Regions from separate parts of the Streptomyces sp. NPDC059816 genome, predicted to be linked through region 1. Evidence: riboswitches for the same ligand, from Rfam matches in the RefSeq annotation. Region 1 holds a riboswitch; the other holds the start of a gene.

Region 1 (7,941 bases):
CACCACCGCGTGGACGCCGTGGCCGGTGAGGCCGTAGGTGCCGGGGCGCAGGCTGGAGAGGTCCCGGGTGAGGGTGACCCGGTCGGCGGTGACCGTGTGGACGGTGAGCCGGGGGTCGGTGGGCAGCGGGTGGCCGGGACGGGGTCTGAGGGCGGCGTTGCTGGCGAAGCGGCCCGCGGCCAGGGCCAGCAGGGCGGTGGTCGCTGTGGTGGCGGTGGCGGCCGCGGCCGCCACTCGGGCTGTACGCACGTCTCCCAGTGTCGGGGTGGGCGGGGCCCGCGGCCAGCGGGGACGCGCCGCGGCGGGGGGTGCGGGCGGGGTGTGATCGTCGGGTGGGAGGGTGGGGTGATGTTCCTTACTTATTTGGGGCAAAGCGGATCGTCGGGTCGCCGGGTGGAGTGAGGGTCGTACAGTCGGATGAGGTGGTGAACCGACCCCCCGGCAGAGTGCGGCAACCGCTTGCGCCGGGAGCCCCGGAGCCCACCGTTCCGGCCTCGCGGCACCGCCCGATCATCCGGTCCCCCCATGCGGAATAGCCTTGCTCCAGATTGAGACACCGCGATGCCCGCCTCAGTTCATCTTCCGTTCACTCAGGTTGCCTACGTTCCAACCGCCACTGTCGTCCAACAGAAGCCTGGGTAAATGGAAAACATCACGCTCCTCCTCGGAATCGTGATCGTCACCGCTCTCGTGTTCGATTTCACGAACGGTTTCCACGACACAGCCAACGCGATGGCGACGACCATCTCGACAGGCGCAATGAAGCCCAAGACGGCGGTGGCCATGTCCGCCGTGCTCAATCTGGTCGGAGCCTTCCTTTCGGTCGAGGTCGCCAAGACGATCTCGGGCGGCATGATCAACGAAGACGGCATACAGCCAGAGGTGATCTTCGCGGCGCTCGTCGGCGCCATCCTCTGGAACCTGTTCACGTGGCTCCTGGGCCTGCCGTCCAGCTCTTCGCACGCCCTGTTCGGTGGCCTCATCGGTGCCGCCGTCATGTCGGCCGGCTGGGACTCGGTGAACGGCTCGACCGTCGTCACCAAGGTCCTGATCCCCGCCGTCGCCGCTCCGCTGGTGGCCGGTCTGGCCGCGATGCTCGCGACCCGCCTGACCTACAAGATCGGCAAGAAGGCCGACGACAAGTCGACCTCCAAGGGCTACCGCATCGGGCAGATCTCCTCGGCCGGACTCGTCTCCCTCGCGCACGGCACCAACGACGCGCAGAAGACCATGGGCATCATCACCCTGGCGCTGGTCACCGGTGGTGCCCTGGCTCCCGGGTCGAACCCGCCGGTCTGGGTCATCGCCTCCGCCGGTATCGCCATCGCGCTCGGCACCTACCTCGGCGGCTGGCGCATCATCCGCACGATGGGCCGCGGTCTCACCGACCTCCAGCCCCCGCAGGGCTTCGCCGCCCAGACCAGTGCCGCGACGGTCATCCTGGCCTCCTCGCACCTGGGCTTCTCGCTCTCCACCACGCAGTCCTGCTCCGGTGCCGTGATGGGCGCGGGCCTCGGCCGCAAGGGCGGGGTCGTCCGCTGGTCGACCGCCACCCGGATGTTCGTCGCCTGGGGTCTGACCCTGCCGGCCGCCGGTGTGGTCGGTGCGCTCGCGGAACTGCTCACCAAGCAGGGCCCCTGGGGCATCGCCGTCACGGGCGCGCTGCTCGTCGCCGGGTCGACCGCGATCTGGCTGATCTCCCGCCGGGAGGTCATCGACCACACCAACGTCAACGACGTCGACGAGCCCGCGGGCGTCGTCACCACCGCCATCGCCGCGGTGACCCCGCCGCCGGCCGGTCCGGTCGCCGACGCCACCGCCCTGGGTGACCTCACGGCCACCCTCCCGGCGAAGCAGGACCCCTCGACGGAGTCCGCGCCGCGGACCGCCAAGGTGTAAGGAACCTCCATGAATATCGACTGGGCAGCACTCGCCTCCGTGTTCGGCGTCAGCCTCGTGGTCACGGTGGCTCTCGTGGGTCTCTTCACCCTCGGCATCGTCGGACTCTCCAAGCGGGAGGCGGCGCTCGCCGCGGAGGGCGGTCCCAAGGGCGGATCGGCGGCCGTCGCCGCCACCGGCGCCTACGCCTGCTTCGCCCTGTGCGTGGCCGCCGTCACGTACGGCATCTACCTGATCGTCGCCTGATCACCCCCTGATCCACCGGACCCGCACGGGTCCTGACGGTCCGGCCGGTCACCGCTCCCCCGCGGTGACCGGCCGGACCGTTCGCATGTGGGTCTTCACACACTGCCCCGCCGCAGGTCAGCGCGCGGTTGACGGGTGTTCTCGGGGCGTGGTGGACTTCCCGAGCCATTACGGCGGCAGCAGAGGAAGCCGGTGCGAATCCGGCGCGGTCCCGCCACTGTCACCGGGGAGCGCTCCCCCACACCGGACGTCACAGCCCCAGCGGCTGGAAGACCGGGGGAAGCGCCGATCCGGGAGCCAGGAGACTCTCGCCGACGTATCCGTCGACCCAGGGCGCGGACCCTGAGTGAGGACCACCACGATGCCGGGGCGCCCGTCTCCCGGTCCCGTACGCCACGGCGCGGGACCCCTCCACCCTTCGAAGGTCCTCCGGGGCACGGCGGACTGAGCCGATGCGGGCCGGGCGAACCTTCGCGTACGGCGCCACCGCCGGACTGATCGGCGACCTGTTGTTCGGTGACCCCCGACGGGGCCACCCGGTCGCTGCCTTCGGTCGTGCCGCGGGCGCCGTCGAACACGTGCTGTGGCGCGACCACCGCGGCTGGGGCGCACTGCACACCGCGCTGTGCGCCGGGGGCGTGACGGCAGCTGCCGCGCTGGCCGCCCGCGCGGCCGACCGCTCCCCCGCCGCGTCCGTCGCGCTGACCGCCGCCGCCACCTGGACGGTGCTCGGCGGGACCAGTCTGGGCCGGGAGGCCCGGGCGATCGGCGCCGCGCTCGCCGCGGGCGAGGTGGCGGCGGCCCGCGCACGGCTGCCGCACCTGTGCGGGCGCGACCCGCGGTCCCTGGACGCCGACGGGATCGCCCGCGCGGTGGTCGAGTCGGTCGCCGAGAACACCTCCGACGCCGTGGTCGGCGCGCTGGTGTGGGGGGCCGTCGGCGGGGTGCCCGGACTCGTCGCCTTCCGGGCCGTCAACACCCTGGACGCCATGGTCGGCCACAAGTCGCCGCGCCACCGCCGCTTCGGCTGGGCCTCGGCGCGGCTCGACGACGTCATGGGCTGGCCCGGGGCCCGACTCACCGGTGCCCTCGCGGTACTGGCCGGCGGCGCCCCCGCGGCCTCGGCCCGGGCCTGGCGCGCCGATGCGGGACGCCATCCGAGCCCCAACGCGGGCGTCGCCGAAAGCGCGTTCGCCGGCGCCCTCGGCGTCCGGCTCGGGGGCACCCTGTCCTACGGCGGGCGGATCGAACACCGACCGGTGCTGAACGGCGCCGGACGGGCCGTCGCGCTCGGGGACGTCGAACGGGCGGTACGGCTGTCGCGGCGGGTGGGCTGGCTGACGTTGGCCGTGTGCGCGGCGGGGCGCGGGCTGCTCACGGCCCGCCGCGTCCGGCGCACCGGTACGGGCACCGGACGGGAGCGGGGATGATGCGGGGCGGACTGCTGGTCGCGGGGACGACGTCCGACGCGGGCAAGAGCGTGGTGACCGCCGGGATCTGCCGGTGGCTGGCGCGCCAGGGCGTGAAGGTCGCGCCGTTCAAGGGACAGAACATGTCCCTCAACTCCTTCGTCACCCGGGACGGCGCCGAGATCGGCCGGGCCCAGGCCATGCAGGCCCAGGCCGCCGGGGTGGAGCCCAGCGCGTTGATGAACCCGGTGCTGCTGAAGCCGGGGGGCGACCGCACCAGTCAGGTCGTGCTGAAGGGGCGCCCGGTCGGCGAGATGAGCGCCCGCGGCTTCTTCGGCGCGCGCGGCGGGCCGACCGAGGGCGAGCCGGTGCCCGGGGGGCGCGAGGCGCTGCTAGGCACCGTCGTGGAGTGTCTGGAGGAACTGCGGGCCACCCACGACGTGGTGGTCTGCGAGGGTGCTGGCAGCCCCGCCGAGATCAATCTGCGGCGCACGGACATCGTCAACATGGGGATCGCCCGGGCGGCGAGGCTGCCGGTGCTCGTCGTCGGCGACATCGACCGCGGCGGGGTGTTCGCCTCGTTCTTCGGCACCACCGCGCTGCTGGCCCCCGAGGACCAGGAACTCGTCGCCGGCTACCTGGTGAACAAGTTCCGCGGCGACGTCTCGCTGCTGGAGCCGGGGCTCGACATGCTCCGCAGCCTCACCGGCCGCCCCACCTACGGGGTGCTGCCCTTCCAGCACGGGCTGGGCATCGACGAGGAGGACGGCCTGCGGGTGTCGCTGCGGGGCACCGTCCGCGAGTCCTCGGCCGCTGCTCCGGTCGGCGCGGAGGTCCTGCGGATCGCGGTGTGCGCGGTGCCGTTGATGTCCAACTTCACCGACGTGGACGCGCTCGCCGCCGAACCGGGCGTCGTGGTGCGCTTCGTCGACCGGCCCGAGGAAGCGGCGGACGCCGACCTCGTGATCGTCCCCGGCACCCGGGGGACGGTGGCCGCACTGCGCTGGCTACGGGAGCGGGGGCTCGCCGAGGTGCTGCTGCGGCGGGCCGCCGAGGGCCGGCCCGTGCTCGGGATCTGCGGCGGGTTCCAGGTGATGGGCGAACGCATCGAGGACGAGGTCGAGTCCCGCACCGGCACCGTGGACGGGCTGGGACTGCTGCCGGTACGGATCCGGTTCGCCCGCGAGAAGACCCTCGCCCGGCCGTCGGGCACGGCGCTCGGCGAGCGGGTCGACGGCTACGAGATCCACCACGGCGTCGCCGACGTACGGGGCGGGGAACCCTTCCTCGACGGCTGCCGGGTGGGCTCCGTGTGGGGCACCCACTGGCACGGTTCGCTGGAGTCGGACGGCTTCCGGCGGGCCTTCCTGCGGGAGGTCGCCGCGCGCGCCGGCCGCCGCTTCGTCCCCGCGGCGGACACCTCGTTCGCCGCGCTGCGCGAGGAGCAACTCGACCGCCTCGCCGATCTGATCGAACACCACACGGACACCGACGCACTGCGCGACCTCATCGTCTCGGGCCCGCCGCCCGGCCTGCCCTTCGTTCCGCCGGGCGCCCCGTGAGGCGCCCGGCCGGCGGACCGGCCACGGCGGCCCGCGGACGCGGGGCGCCCGGCGCAGGAGCACACCGAGCCCACGGGGCGACGGACACCGAAGCGGGGACGCGGGCCGACGCCCATGCACCCGGGACACCGTCCGCGCCCCGCGGGAACCCGATCGACCCCATCGACCCCATCGACAGGGAGGGCCACGGGTGACCACCCCGTATCCATTCACCGCCATCGTCGGCCAGGACGACCTCCGGCTCGCACTGCTGCTGAACGCGGTGTCACCCGCGGTCGGCGGCGTCCTGGTGCGCGGCGAGAAGGGCACCGCCAAGAGCACCGCGGTCCGCGCCCTGGCCTCGCTGCTGCCCGAGGTGGCGACGGTCACCGGCTGCCGCTTCTCGTGCGCGCCGCACGCCCCCGACCCGGGCTGCCCGGACGGCCCCCACGAGCCGGGCCCCGCCACCGACCGGCCCGCCCGCATGGTGGAACTCCCGGTCGGCGCGTCCGAGGACCGGCTGGTGGGCGCCCTGGACATCGAACGGGCCCTCGCCGACGGGGTGAAGGCGTTCGAGCCGGGGCTGCTGGCCGACGCCCACCGCGGCATCCTCTACGTGGACGAGGTCAACCTCCTCCACGACCACCTGGTGGACCTGCTGCTGGACGCCGCCGCGATGGGCGCCTCGTACGTCGAGCGCGAGGGCGTGTCGGTACGGCACGCGGCACGGTTCCTGCTGGTCGGGACGATGAACCCGGAAGAGGGCGAGCTGCGCCCCCAGTTGTTGGACCGGTTCGGTCTGACCGTGGAGGTGACCGCGTCCCGGGAACCGGAGCAGCGGGTGGCGGTCGTCAAGCGGCGGCTCGCCTACGACGACGCGCCCGGGGCCTTCGCCGAGCGCTGGGCGGGGGACGAGTCCGCGCTGCGCGAGCGGATCGTCACGGCCCGCGCCCTGCTGCCCGAGGTGCGGCTCGGGGACGGCGCGCTGTTGCGGATCGCGGCGGCGTGCGCGGCCTTCGAGGTCGACGGGATGCGCGCGGACATCGTGATGGCGCGCACCGCGACGGCACTGGCCGCCTGGGCGGGCCGCCGGGACGTGCGCGCCGAGGACGTCCGGCAGGCGGCGCTGCTCGCGCTCCCGCACCGCAGGCGCCGCAACCCCTTCGACGCGCCCGGTCTGGACGAGGACAAGCTCGACGAGGTGCTGGACGGGTTCGGACCGGACGAACCCGAACCGGAGCCGGAGCCGGAACCCCACGCAGCGCAGGACGGCGCCCCCGACGAGGAGGAGCCGGAACCCGACCCGGACGGCCCCGAAGGTCCCGACGACGGCGGACCCGGGGGCGGCCCCGGTGCGCCGCCCCCGCCCCGGGACGCCCCGGACGATACGGCGGCACCCGACTCGGCGGGGACCGACCCGGGCGACGCGCCCCGACCCACCGAGGCACCGGACGCCCCCGCCGGACAGCCGGTGGGCGTGGCCCCCGAGCAGCCCGCGGCGGCGGCCTCGGAAGCCTTCCGCACCCGGACGCTGACCGTGCCCGGCCTCGGTGAGGGCGCCGCAGGTCGGCGTTCCCGGGCCCGCACCGAACACGGCAGGACCACGGGGGACCGCCGGCCTCGGGGCGCCCTGACGAAGCTGCACCTCTCGGCGACCGTCCGGGCCGCCGCCCCGCACCAGCGGGCGCGCGGCCGGTCGGGTCCGGGCCTGCTGGTGCGCCGCGACGACCTGCGCCAGGCGACCCGGGAGGGTCGGGAGGGCAACCTCGTGCTGTTCGCGGTGGACGCGTCCGGTTCGATGGCGGCCCGGCGGCGGATGAGCGCCGTCAAGGGTGCGGTGCTGTCGCTGCTGCTCGACGCCTACCAGCGGCGGGACAAGGTGGGGTTGGTGACCTTCCGGGGCGCGGACGCCGCGCTCGCGCTGCCGCCGACCTCGTCGGTGGACACCGCGGCGACCCGGCTCGCCTCCTTGGCGACCGGTGGTCGCACCCCGCTGGCGGCGGGGCTGTTGCGGGCCCGTGAGGTGCTGCAGGTGGAGCGGCTGCGGGACCCGGCGCGACGGGCGCTGCTGGTGGTCGTCACGGACGGCCGGGCGACCGGGGGCGTGGAGCCGGTGCGCCGGGCCTCGCGCGCGGCGGGACTGCTGGCGGCCGACCGGGTCGCCTCGGTGGTCGTGGACTGCGAGTCGGGTCCGGTGCGGCTGGGGCTCGCCGGACGGTTGGCCGCCGACCTCGGCGGCACCCCGGTGACGTTGGAGGAGCTGCGGGCCGATGCGCTCGCGGGGCTGGTCAAGGACGTACGGGGCGCCGCGGGCGCCCGGGGAAGGGTCGCGTAATGCCACAGGGACAGCCGTCCGTCGTCCCGAAGGACGGACTCACCACGCGTCAGCGCCGCAACCGGCCGCTGGTGATGGTGCACACGGGCATCGGCAAGGGCAAGTCGACGGCGGCGTTCGGGATGGCGCTGCGCGCCTGGAACCAGGGCTGGCCGATCGGGGTGTTCCAGTTCGTCAAGTCGGCGAAGTGGAAGGTCGGCGAGGAGAACGCGCTCCGGGTGCTGGGCGCGAGCGGCGAGGGCGGCACCGTCGACTGGCACAAGATGGGCGAGGGCTGGTCGTGGATCCAGCGGGCGCCCGTCGCCGAGGCGGAGGGCGTCGACTCCAACCAGGTCAACGCGGAGAAGGCCCGGGAGGGCTGGGAGCAGATCAAGCGCGACCTCGCGGCCGAGACCTACCGGCTCTACGTGCTGGATGAGTTCGCGTACCCGCTGCACTGGGGCTGGATCGACGTGGCCGAGGTGGTGTCGGTGCTGCGGGACCGGCCCGGCAACCAGCACGTGGTGATCAC
Region 2 (7,941 bases), on a different contig from region 1:
CAGGACCTCCTCGGCCGCCGACGGATCGAGGGCGGAGGTGGGCTCGTCGAGGACGAGGACCCGGGGATGGGCGGTGAGGACGGAACCGATGGCGACGCGCTGCTGTTGGCCGCCGGAGAGTTCGTACAGCGCCCGGTGCCGGAGATCGGCGAGGCCGAGCAGATCGAGGGTCTCCTCCACCCGTTTGCGCATCGTGGCCGGCGGGACGGCCAGTTGCTCCATGGTGTAGGCGAGTTCCTCCTCCACGGTGTCGGTGACGAACCCGTCGAGCGGGTCCTGACCCACTACGCCCACCACATCGGCGAGTTCACGGGGCGGGTGGTCGGCGGTGTCCCGACCGTCGACGGTGACCCGGCCGTACAGGGTGCCCCCGGTGAAGTGCGGCACCAGACCGTTGACGGCACCCAGCAGCGTCGACTTGCCCACCCCGGTGTGCCCGACGACCAGACACAGTTCGCCCTCCTCCACCGTCAGGTTGACCTCGCGCAGTACGGGGTCGGCCCGGTCCTCGTACTGGACGCTGACCTGGTCGAAGGTGATCACGTGACCGCCTCGGTGCGCTGGGGAGGGACGGACGCCCGGGCGGGAGCCCGGGGCGGTGGCGAGAGGAAGCCGGCGGCGCCGGCGAGCAGGATCGCCGCGGTCGGCACCAGCGGCAGGGTGGGCCAACTCAGCGGGTAGATGGACGGGTTGAGGTCGGCGGCGTGGAAGCCGGTGTTGCTGAAGAGGACGACCGCCGACACCACCCCGCAGCCGGCGACCGCCCACTCCGCGAACCGCCACGGGTCCGGGCGGTAGGTGGTCCGGGTGACCCTGCGCCCGCCCAGGCGCAGTCCCGCGACGCACAGGAGCGCGCTCGCCACCATCGTGGGCGTGCCGAGGAGTCGGGGTGCGGTGGCGTCGAGGAGACCGTACGCCCCGGCGCACAGACCGCACATGCCGGTGAGCATCAGCGCCCCGGTGATCCGCCGGGTGGCACGGGTGGCCGTACCGGCCCTGCCGTAGCCGCGCGAGTCCATGGCGGCGGCGAGCCGCAGGGAGCGTTCCAGCGCGTCTTCGAGCACGGGGACCACGATGCCGCGCAGGGAGCCGAGGCCCTTGGTGCGCCCGGCGCGGAGCCGCCGGGCCCGGTGGACCCGCTGCACGCTCTGCACGAGTTGCGGGGCGACGCTGAGCGAGACGGTGACGGCGACCCCGAGTTCGTACAGTGCGCCGGGCAGCACGCGCAGGGCGCGCTTGGGGTTGGCGAGGGTGTTGGCCGCCCCGATGCAGCACAGCATGCAGGCGAGTCGTAGTCCGTCGGTGGCCGCGGAGAGCAGGGCTTCCAAGGAGACGGGACCGCCGATCTCGATTCCGGCGTACCAGTCGGGGGTCGGGACGCGGGGCAGGGCGAACAGGAAGTGGTCGTGCGGGGTGATCCCGGTGGCGAACACCGCGCGGAAGACCACCCTGATCGCCACGACGACCAGCGCGAGGTACAGGTAGTAGACGAAACCGCGGGCCCAGGGCGCCTCGGTACGGCGCGCGGTGACCACGTATCCGAGCACCGCCAGGACGAGGAACAACAACAGGGGGTTGTTGGTGCGGCTGACGGCGGTGGCGAGGGCGAGCGCCCAGATCCACCAGCCCACCGGGTGCAGGGCACGCGGCAGCCGACGTCCACCCGGGTCCGCCCGGGGCGCGGGCGCGGACGGACGCGCCAGGGGGGAAGGGGAGGGAGCCACCGGGGCGCCTACTCCGTGCGGTTGCGGCGTTTGGCCGCGAACACGGCCGCACCGACGAGGAGGAGGACCAGTCCGCCGGCGGCTGCGGCGGGGGCGAACGAGCCGGAGTCATGGGCGGCGTCCGCAGCCGGGGCCGCCTCGACCACCTGCGCGGGGCTCGGCCCGGCGCCCGCCCGGGCCGGCGCCGAGGAAGCGGACGGCGAGGGTGACGGCGACGTCGGGGGAGCGTTCGGGGAGGTGCGCGGGGGCGCGGACGCTGAGGGCTTGGCCGAGCGGGTCGGGGAGGGGGCCGCCCTGGTCGGCGGGGGAGTGGTGCGGGACGGCGGCGCGGCGGGACGGGTCCGGGTCGGAGTGGGGCCGGTGTCGGTGCCGGGCGGCAGTGGGTCCGCCGTGCGCGTGGGCGGCGTCCTGGCGGGCTTGCCGCCCCCGGTCGGCTCGGTGTTGCGGGCCCGCAACTGATCGGGGGTGACGGTCGGACGGCCCCTGGTGCCCTCGATGTTGGTGCCGCCGAAGATCCAGAGGTCGACGCTGCCCGGCTTCGGCCGGTAGAGCATGGCCCCGAGCTGGCTGTACTCCCAGGTGTTCTCCCCGGGGTCCGCGTGCCAGTACGACCAGTAGGCGGAGGCGGGCGGGGTCAGTACGCAGTCGTCCTGGTCCGGCGGCGGGAACTGCTTCCCGCCGCGATGGCCGCTGTATCCGATCCGGCAGATGAACGCCGGACCGTCGTGGCCCGTTCCGGTGGTGCGCCAGCCGCCCTGGTTGAGCAGTTCGTACCCGGTCGTCGGGGTGGTGCCGCAGGAGCGGTACAACGGGCCGCCCCACCTGCTGAAGTCGACGGCCAGCACCACGCCGGAGGAGGTGGTGCACCGTCCCATCGGCTGGGAAGCCGCGGACGCGGGACCCGTGGTGCCCCACAGGAGGGCGCATGCCGTGCCCAGGGCTGCGGCGGTCCGCGCCACGCGTGCGGCGATCCTGGTCACGACTGTCCCCCTCGTAGGGCCCTGCTGCGGTGGCGGACCGCGGCGGTCACCGCGCAGCCCGCCAGGACGAGCGTTGCGGCGCCGGCGGCGAGCACCGCGACCCCGCCTCCGGTGGAGGCCAACCCGCCTTGGGCGCCGCCCCCCGAAGCGCCGGCACCACGGTCGCCGGCGCCCGCGGCGCCCTCGCCCCCGGTACCCGCAGGGCTTGGGCCCGCGTCGCCCGGAGTGACGATCGCCGGTGTGGACGCCGACGCGGAGGGCGTGGGCGTGGGGTCGGGGTCGGGCTGCGGTCGGGTACCGGTCAGATCGCGGGTCAGCACGCCGAAGGAGATGCCGGTGGAGCCGCCGACGGCCTGGGTCGAGGCCCGCAGGTCAGAGCCCCGCTGGCCGTCCTCGGCAACGTTGAACCCGCCGTCGGGGTTCTGCTGCGCGGCCAGGAACTTCCGGGCCCCGGCGATCTGCCGCTCGTACTCCGGGGTGTCCAGGGACAGGCCCTGCACCGCGAGGGCGGCGGAGTTGACCGAATTCCCGGCGGCGCCGGGGAAGCCGCCGTCGTCGAGTTGTTTCGTCGAGATCCAGCGGAGCGCCCGCTCGACGGCCGCATCGGCCTCGTCGTCCCCGACGAGGTCCAGGGCCATCGCGGCGATGGCGGTGGAGTCCACATCGGAGTCCCCGGTCGCCGGCACCAGGCTGGGGAAGGCGCCGGAGGCGTGCTGAAGGTTCTTCAGATAGGCGACGGGGTCGGACGCCGCGCCCTCCTCCCCGGCCCGGATCTGCGCCATCACCGCGAGCGCGTGGGCGAAGACGGACGGGGCGTAGCGGTACGCGCCCTTCGCCGCGCAGCTGCGGTCCGGCGCGGTACTGGGGCCCCGGCAGACGGCCGTCGCCAGCGCCGCGATCAGGTCCTGTCCACCGAAGTCGCGCGGGTCGCGGCCGACGGCCTGGGCGAGGACGGCGGTCTTGCCGAGGGAACCGCCTCCGGCGTACCGGGTACCCACCTTGGTCCAGTCGTGGACGGTGCGCCCCTCGCCGTCCTCGCCCCCCTGGTCGAGGAAGTCGACGATGCCGCGCAACGCGTCGTCGTCGTGGCCGGTCGCGGCGAGTGCGTAGGCGCCGTCGATGGTGAGTCCGAAGTCCGCCCGCGTCGACCCGGCGCCGATGTCGTAGTAGCGGCCCCGCCGCAGTCGGGCCGCGTCGGTGAGGTACGCGACGCCCTTCTTCAGGTCCGGGCCCCGGCCGTTCCCCGAGGCGGGCGGTGAGGCGGGCGGTGAAGCCGGGGGAGTGGTGCCGGGGGGCTGCGGACGATCGGGCTTCTTCGTGGTCAGCGAGGCCAGGCTGGTGTCCGCCCCCGCCAGGACGGCCACCCCGGTCGCGTAGAACACCGAGTCCGCCGCGCCCTCCTCGAAACCGAAGCCCCCGTCGGTGAGTTGCTGCCCGGACAGCCAGGACACGGCGGCGTCGGCGCGCACCTTCTCGCCGAGGACCCGTAGGGCCTGGGCGGCGTAGCCGGTGCCGATCACGCTGCCCGTGGTGCCACCGGTGTAGCCGGGGAACGCGCCGTTGCTCAGCTGGGCCTTCCGCAGGTGGTCGCGGGCCTTCGCCACCACCGCCCGGTGACCGCCCGCCTGGTGCAGGGCCAGCACGGCGAGGCCGGTGGCGAGGGGGTCGGCCTCGCAGTTCTCACCGGGGCCGATCAGGACACTGGTGAAACTGCCGTCCCGGCACTGGAGTCGGGTGAGCCGGGTCACCGTCGCGGCCGGGGGCCGCACGCCGCCCCTCAGGAGGGCGAGCACCCCCAGGGCCTGCCCGTCGGTGTAGGAGGCGTTGCGGAAGTCGCCCTCGGCGGTGCAGCCGGCTTGCCCGCCGGCAGGACAGACGTGGTGCACCAGATCGCCGACGAGGTCGTGTCCGCCGAAGTCGCGCGGGTTGTTCTCGGTGACGGCGGCGAGCAGGGCGAGCCGGGCGGCGGCCGTGGCGTCCGGTGCCCCGTCCCTTCCCGCGGCGTACGCGTAGGCGTCGGTGTGGGCGCGGAGGAAGGCGGTCACCTTGTTCAGCGCCCGGCTCTTGCCCCGGGTGGCCAGTGCGTACGCGGCCTCCGTGGTCAGGAAGTAGTTGGGGGTGTCGGCGCCCTCGTCCACCACCCTTTCACCGTCGGTCAGTTCGGCCCGGACCCAGGCGGTGGCCTTCGCGAGGTCCACTTCGGCGGGCGGTACGTTCGGCTCCTCGGGCCCTGGACCCGGTGTGCCGCCGCCCGCCCGCACCTCGTCGGGGGTGAACGTCGGGCGGCCGGTGGTGCCGCCGACGTCGGTGCCGCCGAAGACCCAGGCGTCCACGTCACCGGCCTTCGGCTTGCGGTCCATCGCCCCGTACTGGCTGTACTTCCAGTCCTCTTCGTCGGGGGAGGCGACCCAGTACGACCAGTACGCGGTGGCCTGCGGGGTGAGGACGCAGTCCTCGGTGGCGGGAGTCGGGTACGGGGTGCCGGAGTGGAACGAGCCGTGGCCGATGCGGCAGATGAACGCATCGCCGTCGTGGCCGGTGCCGGCCGTGCTGAAGCCCGCCTCGTGCAGCAGCTCGTAACCGGTGGTGGGCGTGGTGTCGCAGCCCCGCTCGACCGTGCCGCCGAAGGGGCCGAAGTCCACCGCGACGACGGCTCCCCTGCTGGCGGTGCACCGGTCGATCGGGTCGGCGAGCACCGGGGCGGCGGTGACGAGCACGGCACTGGTTCCGCCGAACAGGAGCACGGCCGACAGCAGGGCGGCCAGCCCTGCGAACCGTCTCCCCTTGTCCCTGTCCACCCGAGCTCCCCCGTGTCATCCGGGCGGCCAGACGTGGCTGAAGGGCCCGCAGTGACACCAGGGCGTCACCGACGTGCCGGTCGACCACGCCGTAGTCCGCGACGGCGCTTCTCGCTGAGATCTGGCGCTCCAGGCAGTCCGGCTCGCCCGGTGTCACCGGGCCCACGGTTGCGGGTCAGCGCCGGATTTCGACCGGCTTCCCCTGAAGTGCAGTGCGTATCAGCCGGATTGGAACATGCGGCCCGAGACACCGTCAAGGAGGCATGAACTACCCGCTGACAGCGCACGGTTGCTCAAGCGCCCCATCTGGTGCGCTGGTGATCCCTCGGGTAGCGTCCAGGGCTGCCACATGGGGGAATCCGGTGCGAAACCGGGGCTGACGCGCAGCGGTGTGGGGCGGCACGGTGCCGTACCCGAGCCCGAATGCCCATGCGGTGACGTCACATTCGAAGCCGTACCACGCGAGGGGACGACGGCCCTAACCCGCCAGCGCCGCCACGGTGTCCCCGCGGCGCGGTGCGCCCGGCCGGTGTCCCCTGTCCACCACAGGAGCAGGCCATGTCCCGTCCCCCGACCACCCGGCGCCTCGCGCTGGCCGTTCCCGCCGCCCTCGGGGCCTTCGCCCTGACCGTCCTCCCCGCGGCGGCGACCTCGACGCCCGCCCAGATCGCCACCTCCAAGACCAACGGCGTCGCCTACCTCAAGTCGCTCCAGGCCGCGGACGGTTCCTACGCGGGCACCGGGCTGTCCAACGAATGGGCCTTCAGCGCCTTCGCCGCGGCCGGGACCGCGGTCGTCGACGTGGCACCCGGCGGTGACACGACGAAGAACGCCCGCACCGTCTACCGCAATCTGCTCTCCACGGCCGGCTGGCCGTCCGCCACCCCGGTCGTCACCGACTACGAGCGCGCCACCCTCAACGCCTACGCGGCGGGCATCGACCCGGCCCGGGTGTCCGCCTCCCGGAACCTGATCGCCGACGTCTACGGCTACTGGCAGAACGCCGAGGCCGGCTACTTCGGCCCCTCGGCCACCTACAACGGCACCGTCTTCGCCGGGCTGGCCCTGGCCGGGGCCAAGACGCAGACCGGGGTGCGGCGCGTCCCCCAGGCGCTCCTCGACAAGGTCGTCACCCGTATCCGCGCCAACCAGCACCACGACGGAGGGTGGGACTTCCAGAAGGCCGAGGGCAACCCGACCCGCCTCAGCGCCCCCGGCGACGTCGACATGACCGGCGCTTCGATGGCCGCGCTCTGCGCCGCGGGAGTTCCGAACACGGACGCGGACGTCGTCCAGGCGAAGGCGTTCCTGAAGAGCAAACTGGTCGCGGCCAACGGCGCGTTCAACGCCCTGTACGGAGTCAACACCAACTCCAACGGATGGGCCGTCGCCGGGCTCAACGCCTGCGGCATCAACCCACAGACCGGCGACTTCCTCACCACCCTGGGCAAGACCCCGGTGGACTTCCTGATAGCCCAGCAGTACAACCCCGGTGGCGGTTTCAAGTACAAGTCCACCGACACCGCCCCTTCCGCCTACGCCTCCATCGACGCCCTCCGTGCCGTCGCGGGCGGCGGCTTCACCGCCGCCCCGCCCACCCCGGTCACCGCGGGGGCCCCGAAGTGGGTGGCCGCGAGCGCCTTCACCCCCGGTACGGCCACCGAACTCGCCCTCACCGTCGATGACGGAACGGGCAACCTGAAGGTGTGCGCCGTCGCCTTCACCGCCACGGCCGCCACGACCACCCTCGGGGACGTACTGGACGCCGCCGCCACCTCGGCGACCCCGTCGGGCTGTGTGACCGGGGTGACCCCGTCGTCGGGCACCGGCACGATCACCACCCTCAACGGCAAGGCCAACAGCGGTTCCCAGACCTGGAAGGTCAGTGTGGACGGCTCCGCCTTCGCCGCCGCCTCCCGCGGCAGGACGATCGGTGTCGGGGACACCATCGCCCTGCGCTGGGGAGCCTGACCCCGAACCGGTGCGGGCCCGTCACCTCCACGGGCCCGCACCACCGGACCGCCTCACGGCGCCACCCCTGGGAACAGCGATCCGTACGCACGGATGCACTGATCGGGCGCGCCCCGCCCTACGATGGGCGCATGAGCAAGGGCACGCACCCAGCAGGTGCACACCATGCGCAGCAGTCGGCCGAGCGACTCGACGTCGCCGCGTCCGTCCTCGCCCTGCTCGCGGACCGGACCCGGCTGGCACTGTTGGAGCGGCTCGGCCGCGGCGAAGCCGATGTCACCACGCTGACCCAGGCGTGCGGGGCCGCCCGGCCTTCCGTCAGCCAGCACCTGGCCAAACTCCGACTGGCCGGTCTGGTCACCGCCCGCAAGGACGGCCGTCGCGTCGTGTACGCCCTGCGCCACGGGCATCTGCGCCGGCTGGTGGACGAGGCCCTGAACGTCGCCGACCACCAGATCGGTGCGCTGC

The links. Region 1 has a riboswitch for cobalamin ahead of ACFV88_RS02735 (cobalamin biosynthesis protein). Riboswitches for the same ligand answer to the same signal wherever they lie in the genome.
Region 2: it holds a riboswitch for cobalamin, as region 1 does, so the genes downstream of both, ACFV88_RS31200 (prenyltransferase/squalene oxidase repeat-containing protein) here and ACFV88_RS02735 (cobalamin biosynthesis protein) in region 1, are expected to answer to the same signal.

Annotation. Positions count from the first base shown of each region.
Region 1 covers NZ_JBHWIQ010000002.1:23,496-31,436, forward strand. Annotated here, with positions in the region: gene ACFV88_RS02720 (alpha/beta hydrolase family protein) at 1-249, opposite strand, end outside; gene ACFV88_RS02725 (anion permease) at 643-1,899, shown strand; gene ACFV88_RS02730 (hypothetical protein) at 1,909-2,145, shown strand; cobalamin riboswitch at 2,327-2,453, shown strand; gene ACFV88_RS02735 (cobalamin biosynthesis protein) at 2,598-3,575, shown strand; gene ACFV88_RS02740 (cobyric acid synthase) at 3,575-5,116, shown strand; gene ACFV88_RS02745 (putative cobaltochelatase) at 5,307-7,430, shown strand; gene cobO (cob(I)yrinic acid a,c-diamide adenosyltransferase) at 7,430-7,941, shown strand, end outside.
Region 2 covers NZ_JBHWIQ010000032.1:15,703-23,643, forward strand. Annotated here, with positions in the region: gene ACFV88_RS31185 (ABC transporter ATP-binding protein) at 1-543, opposite strand, end outside; gene ACFV88_RS31190 (energy-coupling factor transporter transmembrane component T) at 540-1,724, opposite strand; gene ACFV88_RS31195 (hypothetical protein) at 1,733-2,704, opposite strand; gene ACFV88_RS31200 (prenyltransferase/squalene oxidase repeat-containing protein) at 2,701-5,502, opposite strand; cobalamin riboswitch at 5,617-5,745, opposite strand; cobalamin riboswitch at 5,813-5,952, shown strand; gene ACFV88_RS31205 (hypothetical protein) at 6,061-7,473, shown strand; gene ACFV88_RS31210 (ArsR/SmtB family transcription factor) at 7,605-7,941, shown strand, end outside.